One region of the Bariatricus sp. TF06-38A genome, then DNA from elsewhere that is predicted to be linked to it. Evidence: predicted binding sites of a transcription regulator. Region 1 holds the regulator's gene; each other region holds the start of a gene.

The links. Region 1 encodes HrcA, which represses chaperone genes, less so after heat shock. Its sites were predicted from a motif close to TGTTAGCACTCNNNNNNNNNGAGTGCTAACA; they were not measured.
Region 2: clpB (ATP-dependent chaperone ClpB) is a predicted target of HrcA. The motif match lies at 1,491-1,521, and genes of this name have one in related genera.
Region 3: htpG (molecular chaperone HtpG) is a predicted target of HrcA. The motif match lies at 2,006-2,036, and genes of this name have one in related genera.

What each region holds. Positions count from the first base shown of each region.
Region 1 covers NZ_JAQFCE010000002.1:30,659-33,870, forward strand. The annotation lists gene PG418_RS02330 (RrF2 family transcriptional regulator) at 1-296, shown strand, start outside; gene hrcA (heat-inducible transcriptional repressor HrcA) at 1,186-2,247, shown strand; gene grpE (nucleotide exchange factor GrpE) at 2,284-2,931, shown strand; gene dnaK (molecular chaperone DnaK) at 3,020-3,212, shown strand, end outside.
Region 2 covers NZ_JAQFCE010000020.1:50,466-53,677, reverse strand. The annotation lists gene PG418_RS13945 (Hsp20/alpha crystallin family protein) at 1-311, shown strand, start outside; gene PG418_RS13940 (DnaJ C-terminal domain-containing protein) at 378-1,412, shown strand; gene clpB (ATP-dependent chaperone ClpB) at 1,579-3,212, shown strand, end outside.
Region 3 covers NZ_JAQFCE010000009.1:10,990-14,201, forward strand. The annotation lists gene PG418_RS08785 (FtsX-like permease family protein) at 1-1,911, shown strand, start outside; gene htpG (molecular chaperone HtpG) at 2,142-3,212, shown strand, end outside.

The DNA.
Region 1 (3,212 bases):
AAGCCGGAATCATCAAAAGTGTGAAAGGACCGCAGGGGGGATACCTGTTGGCGAAGCCTGCCACAAAGATTTCGGTTGCGGAAATATTACGTGCGCTGGAAGGTGATTATCTCATCGAAGAAGAGGAGGTAGAAGGCGCCGAGAACGGAAGAGCTGCGGCTCAGGCTGTACAGAGTGAAGTTATCGAACGTCTGAACAGAGGACTACAGGATATCCTTGAGAATCTGTTTCTCTCTGACCTCGAACAAAAATATCAGGAATACAGTGAATACAGTCAAGACATGTACTATATATAATAGAAGAAATGCACACCATCAGACCGGGAGGCTGAGGTGTGTATTTTTTGGTTTGACGGTCGAGTGGGGAGTTTGGGAGGAAGGGAGCAGGCGATTCAGGCAGAAAAGAAGGGATTCCGATTCAATCGGCAAATCATTCCGATGAGCCTCCGAAAACAATCATTGTGTCAGCAATGGCTTCCACAATGATTTAAGTCTCATCTACATTGCCTCAAATGAATTGGAATCCCTTCTTTTCTGCCTGGTCGCCCCGCCCCCTTTCCTCCCAAACTCCCCACCCTCTTCCTGGAAGACAGAAAACATACAGACGGGACGCCCCAGTTTGATGATGTGCGGAAAAAACCGGTTGCTCCAGCCAGTTGTTGTTTAAGTGGAAGTGTGGAGCTCCCAGAAAGTAGAAAATGCATCATCTCAAAACAGCCTAATCCCAGGAAGTAGAAAATACATCATCTTCAAACAGTCCGATCCCAATATTTGCGGACGAAAATGGCGCAGCCATTAAGTCCCGCCCCACGCAATACAGTATTGTTAAAAAAGCAAGTAAATCCTTTATAGTATGTCCTGTAAGCGCCCAAATCAAGTCGATTATTATAGGCTTGAGTGAGGTTCCACCCGGATATGCTGTCGGATTCCAATTCATTTGAGGCAATGGAGATGAGACTCAGAACATTATGGAAGCCTTTGCTGACATAATGTTCGCTTTCAGAGGCTCATCGGAATGGTTTGCCGATTGAATTGGAATCCGACAGCATATCCGGGTGGAACCGGACTAAAAATAAAAAAATCATAAACCCTGTTGACAAAGTGAATAGTAAGTGGTACATTTATAAGCGTAGAAAATGTTAGCACTCAGACATAACGAGTGCTAATAACAAAAAGGAGGTAGCATATGGAAGCCATACAGGAACTTAATGAGCGGAAGACGAAGATCTTACATGCAATCATTAAGAACTATCTTGAGACCGGAGAGCCTGTGGGATCCAGAACGATTTCCAAGTATACGGATCTGAATTTAAGTTCGGCAACGATCCGGAATGAGATGGCAGATCTCGAAGAGCTTGGTTATATCATGCAGCCTCACACATCAGCAGGAAGGATTCCGTCGGATAAAGGTTACAGATGGTATGTGGATATGCTGATGAGCCAGAAAGAACAGGAGATTACCGAAATCAAAGGTCAGATGCTTGAGAAGGCTGACAAGATGGAAGAACTTCTGAAGCAGGTTGCAAAGGTTCTTGCGAACAACACGAATTATGCGACGATGATTTCGACTCCGACTTACAACGGGAACAAATTAAAATTTATCCAGCTTTCGCAGGTTGATGACCATCAGCTGATCGTTGTGATTGTGATGGAAGGCAACATTGTAAAGAACCAGATCGTGACACTGGATGAGCCGCTCAGCAATGAAGCACTATTGAAGCTGAATATGCTTCTGAATACTTCGCTGAACGGAACTTCACTAGAGCAGATCAATCTGGGAGTGATCGCAAGACTGAAAGAACAGGCAGGGATCCACAGTGGTGTGATGAGCAGTGTCCTGGATGCAGTAGCGAATGTGATCCAGCTGGATGACGACATGGAGATTTACACCAGTGGCGCGACGAATATTTTCAAGTATCCGGAGCTTAGTGATAAGCAGAGCGCACAGGAGATCATCAGTGCTTTTGAAGAAAAGCAGCAGCTTGCCGCTCTGGTAACAAAGTCAATGGCAAACGGCGGTGAAGACAGAGACATCCAGGTATACATCGGAGATGAATCGAATGTGGAGAACATGAAAGACTGCAGCGTAGTCACAGCAACATATGAGTTGGGTGAGGGCATGCAGGGAACCATCGGAATCATCGGACCGAAGCGAATGGATTATGAACATGTCATGAAGACGCTTAAGACACTGATGGCAGAGCTGGATGACATATTCCACAGGGATGAGCCGAAAAAGCTCGAATAAGAAGTAAGAAAGGTGGAAGAACCATTGGATAAAAAGATGAGTAATGAAGAAATGGTAAAAGAAGCAGTGGAAGAAGCAAAGAAAGCTGCGGAGGCAGAAGCCGAAGAGCAGGAGGCAAAAGGGCAGGAACCGGAAGACGCGGAAGAAACCGAAGCAACAGAGGAAGAAGCTGTTGGTAAAGAGACGAATTCCGAAGATGCTGAAGAACCAAAGAAAAAGAAGCTGTTTGAAAAGAAGAATAAAAAAGATAAAAAGGATGAGCAGATCGCAGATCTGACAGACAAACTTACGAGACACATGGCTGAGTTCGATAATTACAGAAAGCGTACTGAAAAAGAAAAGTCAGCGATGTATGAGATCGGAGCCAAAGATGTTGTAGAAAAAATTCTTCCGATTGTAGACAACTTTGAACGCGGACTTCAGTCCGTACCGGAAGAAAAGAAAGATGATCCGTTCGTAGATGGAATGGATAAGATCTATAAACAAATGATGAGCACACTGGAAGGAATCGGAGTAAAACCGATCGAAGCAGTTGGTCAGGAATTCGATCCGAATTTCCACAATGCAGTGATGCATGTGGAGGATGAAGAACTTGGTGAAAATGTAGTAGCCGAGGAATTCCAGAAAGGATATATGTACCGTGACTCAGTCGTAAGACACAGCATGGTAAAGGTAGCAAACTAAGATATACCGTGTACCGCATTTACGATACACTTTATATAAATAACAAAGCAAAATACAATTTTTATAATATTAACAGGAGGTCTTCATAATGGGCAAAATCATTGGTATTGACTTAGGTACAACAAACAGTTGTGTAGCGGTTATGGAAGGTGGACAGCCGGTCGTAATCGCAAATACAGAAGGAGCAAGAACTACACCATCTGTAGTAGCATTTACAAAGACAGGAGAACGTCTTGTAGGTGAACCTGCAAAACGTCAGGCAGTAACAAATGCAGAAAAGA
Region 2 (3,212 bases), on a different contig from region 1:
ATGGATATGAACTTGAGATTGATCTTCCAGGGTTCAAGAAAGATGAAGTTACTGCAGAATTGAAAGATGGTTATCTGACAGTCAGTGCAGCGAAAGGTCTTGATCAGGATGAACAGGAGAAAGAAACCGGCAGGTATATCCGCCGTGAACGTTACGCAGGAGCATGTCAGAGAAGTTACTATGTTGGTGAAGATATCACAGAAGAAGATATCAAAGCAGAATTTAAACATGGTATTCTGAAACTCTTTGTTCCGAAAAAAGAAGCAAAACCAGCGGTAGAAGAGAAGAAATATATCACAATTGAAGGTTAATATAGAAGATAAATTTCCCCCGGAGAGCAATCTCCGGGGTGTTTTACAGGCAGGAGGTGACAGAGCATGGCAGCAAAGCGGGATTACTACGAGGTGCTCGGAGTAGCAAAGAATGCAGATGAGAAGACAATCAAAAAAGCTTACCGGAAGCTGGCAAAGAAGTATCATCCGGATACCAATGCCGGAAATCCGGATGCAGAAAAGAAATTCAAAGAAGTAACAGAAGCTTATTCGGTACTGAGTGATCCGGAAAAGAAGAAGATGTACGATCAGTTCGGACACGCTGCATTTGACCAGTCTGCAGGAGGCAGCTATCAGGGCAGTGGATTCGAAAATGGTTTCCAGGGATTCAAAAGTGGTCCTGGAGGATATCAGGAGTATCATTTTACAGGAAATGCAGATGATATTTTCGGAGATATGTTTAAAGATATCTTCCATGGAAGCAGCAGTAAAAGCACAGATGGTTTCGGAGGTCATGGTTTTCACAGAAGCAGTTTCTATGACGATGGATCCGGATTTGGTGGCTTCGGAGGATTTGGTAACCACGGGTCAGCAGGCTTTGATCAGAAAGGTCAGGATCTGAATGCCAGTGTGTCTGTTACATTTGATGAGGCAGCATTTGGATGTGATAAAAGAATTACCTTGCAGGATCAGAGCGGAAAAGCACAGACACTTGAGGTGCATATTCCGGCAGGAATTGACAGCGGAAAGAGCATAAGACTTCGTGGAAAAGGAATGTCGGGAACCGGAAAAGGCGGTGCAGGAGATCTTCTTCTGAAAGTAACTGTTCAGCCGAAAGCCGGATATGAACGAAAAGGTATGGATGTTTATACAACGGTCAGCATTCCTTATACAACTGCCGTGTTTGGTGGAGAAGCAAGGGTGCATACCCTGTATGGTGATGTGATGTGCAAAATCAAAGAAGGAACACAGTCAGGAAGCAAGATTCGTTTAAGAGGAAAAGGAATCGTTTCCATGAAGGATGCAAATGTCCATGGTGATCAGTATGTAACGGTACAAATTCAGGTTCCGAGACATTTAAATCCAGAAGCAAGACAGAAACTGATGGAATATAAGAAAGCCGCTGCCGGAGGAAGATAAAGGATCCGGGGCGTTTCATATAGATGGGACTCAGAAAATGAGTTCGATGATTTGACAGGGAAGTAAAAATTTATATAGATTTAGCACTCGACTATTGACAGTGCTAATAACAAGTGCTATAGTTCGAGTAGAACAAAGATAGCAAGGCAAAGGAGGGACTCATGTTATGAATATCAATAAATTTACACAAAGTTCTATGGCAGCAGTACAGAACCTTGAAAAGATTGCAGCAGATTATGGCAACCAGGAAATTGAACAGGAACATCTTCTGTATTCTTTGCTTACAATAGATGACAGCCTGATTCTCAAGCTGATTGAGAAGATGGGCATTACAAAAGAGACGATGATGAACCGTGTGGAAGAGCTTTTACGGAAGCGTCCGAAGGTACAGGGCGGTCAGATGTATATTGGTCAGAATCTGAATAATGTGCTGATCCATGGCGAGGATGAGGCAAAGCAGATGGGTGATGAATATGTATCGGTTGAGCATCTGTTCCTCGCACTTCTGAAATATGCGAACCGTGAGATCAAAGGTATGATGAAGGAACTTGGAATCACAAGGGAAAGCTTCCTTCAGGTACTTTCTTCGGTAAGAGGTAATCAGCGAGTAACCAGTGATAATCCGGAAGCTACTTATGATACCTTGAACAAATACGGGGAAGATCTGGTAGAAAAAGCCAGGGAGCAGAAGCTGGATCCGGTCATCGGACGTGATGCAGAGATCCGGAATGTGATCCGTATCCTGTCACGTAAGACAAAGAACAACCCGGTTCTGATCGGTGAACCTGGTGTTGGTAAGACAGCAGCAGTAGAAGGTCTGGCACAGCGTATCGTGCGTGGTGATGTACCGGAAGCTTTGAAAGATAAAAAAGTATTTGCACTGGATATGGGAGCACTGGTTGCAGGTGCCAAGTATCGTGGTGAATTTGAAGAGCGTTTGAAAGCAGTTCTGGAAGAAGTCAAGAACAGTGATGGAAACATCATCCTGTTTATCGATGAGCTGCATACCATTGTAGGTGCCGGAAAGTCAGACGGTGCAATGGACGCCGGAAATATGTTAAAACCAATGCTTGCCCGTGGTGAGCTGCATTGTATCGGTGCGACAACTCTGGATGAGTATCGCCAGTATATTGAAAAGGATGCCGCTCTGGAACGTCGTTTCCAGCCGGTTATGGTGGATGAGCCTTCAGTTGAGGATGCCATTTCTATCCTTCGTGGATTGAAAGAGCGTTATGAAGTATTCCATGGTGTCAAGATCACAGACAGCGCACTGGTTGCGGCGGTTACTCTGAGTAACCGTTATATTTCAGACCGTTTCCTTCCGGATAAGGCAATCGACCTGGTTGATGAAGCATGTGCATCCATTAAGACAGAGCTGGATTCTATGCCGACAGAGCTGGATGAGCTGAACCGTAAGATCATGCAGCTGGAGATTGAAGAAGCTGCTTTGAAGAAAGAGGATGACCGACTGAGCAAGGAAAGACTGCAGAAACTGCAGGAAGAACTTGCCGAAGAACGGGAAAAATTCGCAAAGCAGAAAGCACAGTGGGATAACGAAAAACATTCTGTTGAACATGTACAGAAGATCCGTGAGCAGATTGAACAGCTGAACCGTGAAATCGAAGCAGCTCAGAGGAACTATGATCTGAACAAGGCAGCAGAGCTTCAGTACGGACGTCTTCCACAGTTGCAGAAACAGCTGGAAGAAGAGGAAGCAAAGGTAAAAGATGAAGATCTGTCACTGGTTCATGAAAGTGTTACCGATGATGAGATTGCCAAGATTATTTCCCGCTGGACTGG
Region 3 (3,212 bases), on a different contig from region 1:
GCACTTCTGAATGAAAAAGAGGGCACTTTAAATGCAAGTAAAGCACAACTTGCATCCGGTGAACAGGAGCTTGCGGATGGCCGGAGTGAATATGAGCAGGCAGCAAAAGAAGCGGAAGAACAGATCACGGACGGACAGGTGAAGATCACAGACGGAGAAAAGCAGCTTGCGGATGCAAAGCAGCAGATCGCAGACGCAAAGGCTGAGATCAAAAAAATCGAAAATCCGAAGTGGTATGTGCAGACGAGAGAGGATGCACTGACGGAATATCAAGGATACGGAGATAATGCAGACCGCATGCGTTCTATTGGAAAAGTGTTCCCGGTACTCTTTTTCCTGGTGGCAGCATTGATCAGTCTGACAACGATGACACGAATGGTAGAGGAGCAGAGAGTCCAGATCGGAACGATGAAGGCACTCGGTTACGGAAAAGCTGCAATTGCAGGGAAATACATTGGTTATGCTCTGATTGCAACGCTTGGCGGAAGTATTTTCGGAGTACTGGCCGGGGAAAAGATCCTGCCGTTTATCATTATTTATGCTTATATGATCCTGTATAAGCATCTGCCGGCGATCCTGGTACCGTACCATATGAGCTATGCACTCCAGGCTTCGGGAATCGCAGTTGCCTGCACACTGATCGCTACGATCGCATCCTGCTACAAAGAGCTGGCAGCAGAACCGGCAGAGCTGATGCGTCCGGCAGCACCGAAGCAGGGGAAGCGGATTCTTCTGGAGCGGATCGGAATTATCTGGAAGCATCTGAATTTTACATGGAAATCGACCGTGCGGAATCTGATCCGGTATAAGAAGCGATTCTTTATGACCATTTTCGGAATCGGAGGCTGTATGGCACTGATGGTAGTCGGATTCGGACTGAAGGACTGTATCTATGAGATCGTCAGCCTGCAGTATGAGAAGGTGCAGTTCTATGATGCGGCAACCTACATGAGTGACGACATATCCGAAGAGAACAGACAACAGCTCCATGATTATCTGGATCAGAATGCAGATATAAAAGAGACGATCGAAGCGCGGATGCAGAAGACCGATGTAAAATCTGCATCCGGTAAAAAGACACTTTATCTGATGGTGCCATCGGATAATGAAAAGATTGAGGACTTTTTAAGCTTCCACAGCAGGACCAATAAGGACGAGGTTTATTCACTGAAAAAAGACGAAGTGATTCTGACTGAGAAAATGGCATCCCTTCTGAATGTAAAGGTGGGAGATGAGCTTACAATCGAGGACGAGGACAGGGGAGACCAGACGGTGACGGTTGGCGCCATCTGCGAGAACTATATGGGCCATTACCTGTATCTGTCACCGGAAAAATACGAGGAATTATATGGTGTACCGGCAGGATATAACACGATCATCTACAGTGTAAAGGACGGAAAGGATGATCAGATCGAGAAGATCGGAACAAAGCTTCTGTCGATGGATGGAGTACTGAATGTAAGTTATACCAGCAGTATTGAAGGAAGGCTGGATGACATGCTGCGAAGCCTGAATCTGGTCATCGTGGTACTGATCGTATCTGCCGGAATGCTGGCATTTGTGGTACTGTACAATCTGAACAATATCAACATCACCGAGCGTCAGAGAGAGCTTGCAACCTTGAAGGTTCTGGGATTCTACGACGGAGAGGTTGCCTCTTATGTATACAGAGAGAATATCCTGCTGACGATCATTGGATCGGTTGTGGGTATGGTGCTTGGTAATCTGCTTCACCGGTATATCATCCTGACGGTTGAGGTGGAAGAGGCGATGTTCGGACGTCAGATACACTGGCAGAGTTATCTGTACAGTTTCTTGTTTACTGTAGCATTTTCTTTATTTGTAAACTGGGTAATGTTCTACAAGCTGAAGAAGATCGATATGGTGGAATCTTTGAAGAGCGTGGAGTAAAAGCTTTTGCAAGTGTATGTCAAAGATTTCTTATAGACGGTATACAAAGAATCGGAAAATATATTTCACAGAAAGTTTATATTCTTCACAGAATTATTAGCACTCTTGCCAAAAGAGTGCTAATTTTCTATTGACATTTAGAAATCAGGGTATTAAGATATTTCATAGACAGAAAAATACGGTATTTGAAACCGTAAAAAGATAGAATATGAAATTTAGGAGTGATAAAAATGGCAGCAAAAAAAGGTAGTCTTTCAATCAGCAGCGAAAATATTTTCCCGATTATTAAGAAATGGGTATATTCCGATCATGATATTTTTGCAAGAGAGCTTGTATCCAATGGATGCGACGCGATCACAAAATTAAAGAAGTTGGACATGATGGGAGAATATACACTTCCGGATGATTATAAAGGAAAGATCCAGGTTATTGTAAACCCGGAAGAGAAGACTTTGAAATTCATCGATAATGGTCTTGGTATGACTGCTGATGAAGTAGAAGAATATATCACACAGATCGCATTTTCAGGAGCAACCGAATTCCTGAACAAATACAAAGATAAGACAACAGAGGACGATATGATCGGACACTTTGGTCTTGGATTCTACTCTGCCTTCATGGTAGCTGATGAAGTTCATATTGATACCCTTTCTTATAAAGAAGGTGCAAAACCGGTACACTGGGTAAGTGAAGGCGGTACAGAGTATGAGATGGAAGAAGGGGATAAAGAGGAAGTTGGTTCTGAAATCACCTTATTCCTGAACGAAGATTGTGTAGAATTTTCAAATGAATACAGAATCCGCGAAGTCCTTGAGAAATACTGTTCATTCATGCCGGTAGAGATTTTTGTATCCAAAGCAAATGCAGAACCGGAATATGAGACGATCCCGGAGGATGAAGTCCTGGATACCGATACGGTTGTTGAACATATCCATGAAGACGCCAAGATGGAAGAAAAAGAAAATGAGAACGGTGAAAAAGAAATGGTTGAAGTTTCACCGGCATCCGACAAAGCAAAGATCGTGAAACGCCCGGTATCGATCAGTGATCCGGCGCCGCTGTGGACAAAGCATCCAAACGAATGCAGCAAAGAAGATTATATTGATTTCTACCGGAAAGTATTTATGGATTACAAAGAACCTCTGTTCTGGATTCATCTGAACATGGATTATCCATTCAACTTAAAGGGTATCCTGTACTTCCCTAAGATCAATACCGAATACGATTCCATTGAAGGAACCATCAAATTGTACAACAATCAGGTATTTATCGCAGACAATATCAAAGAAGTTATTCCAGAA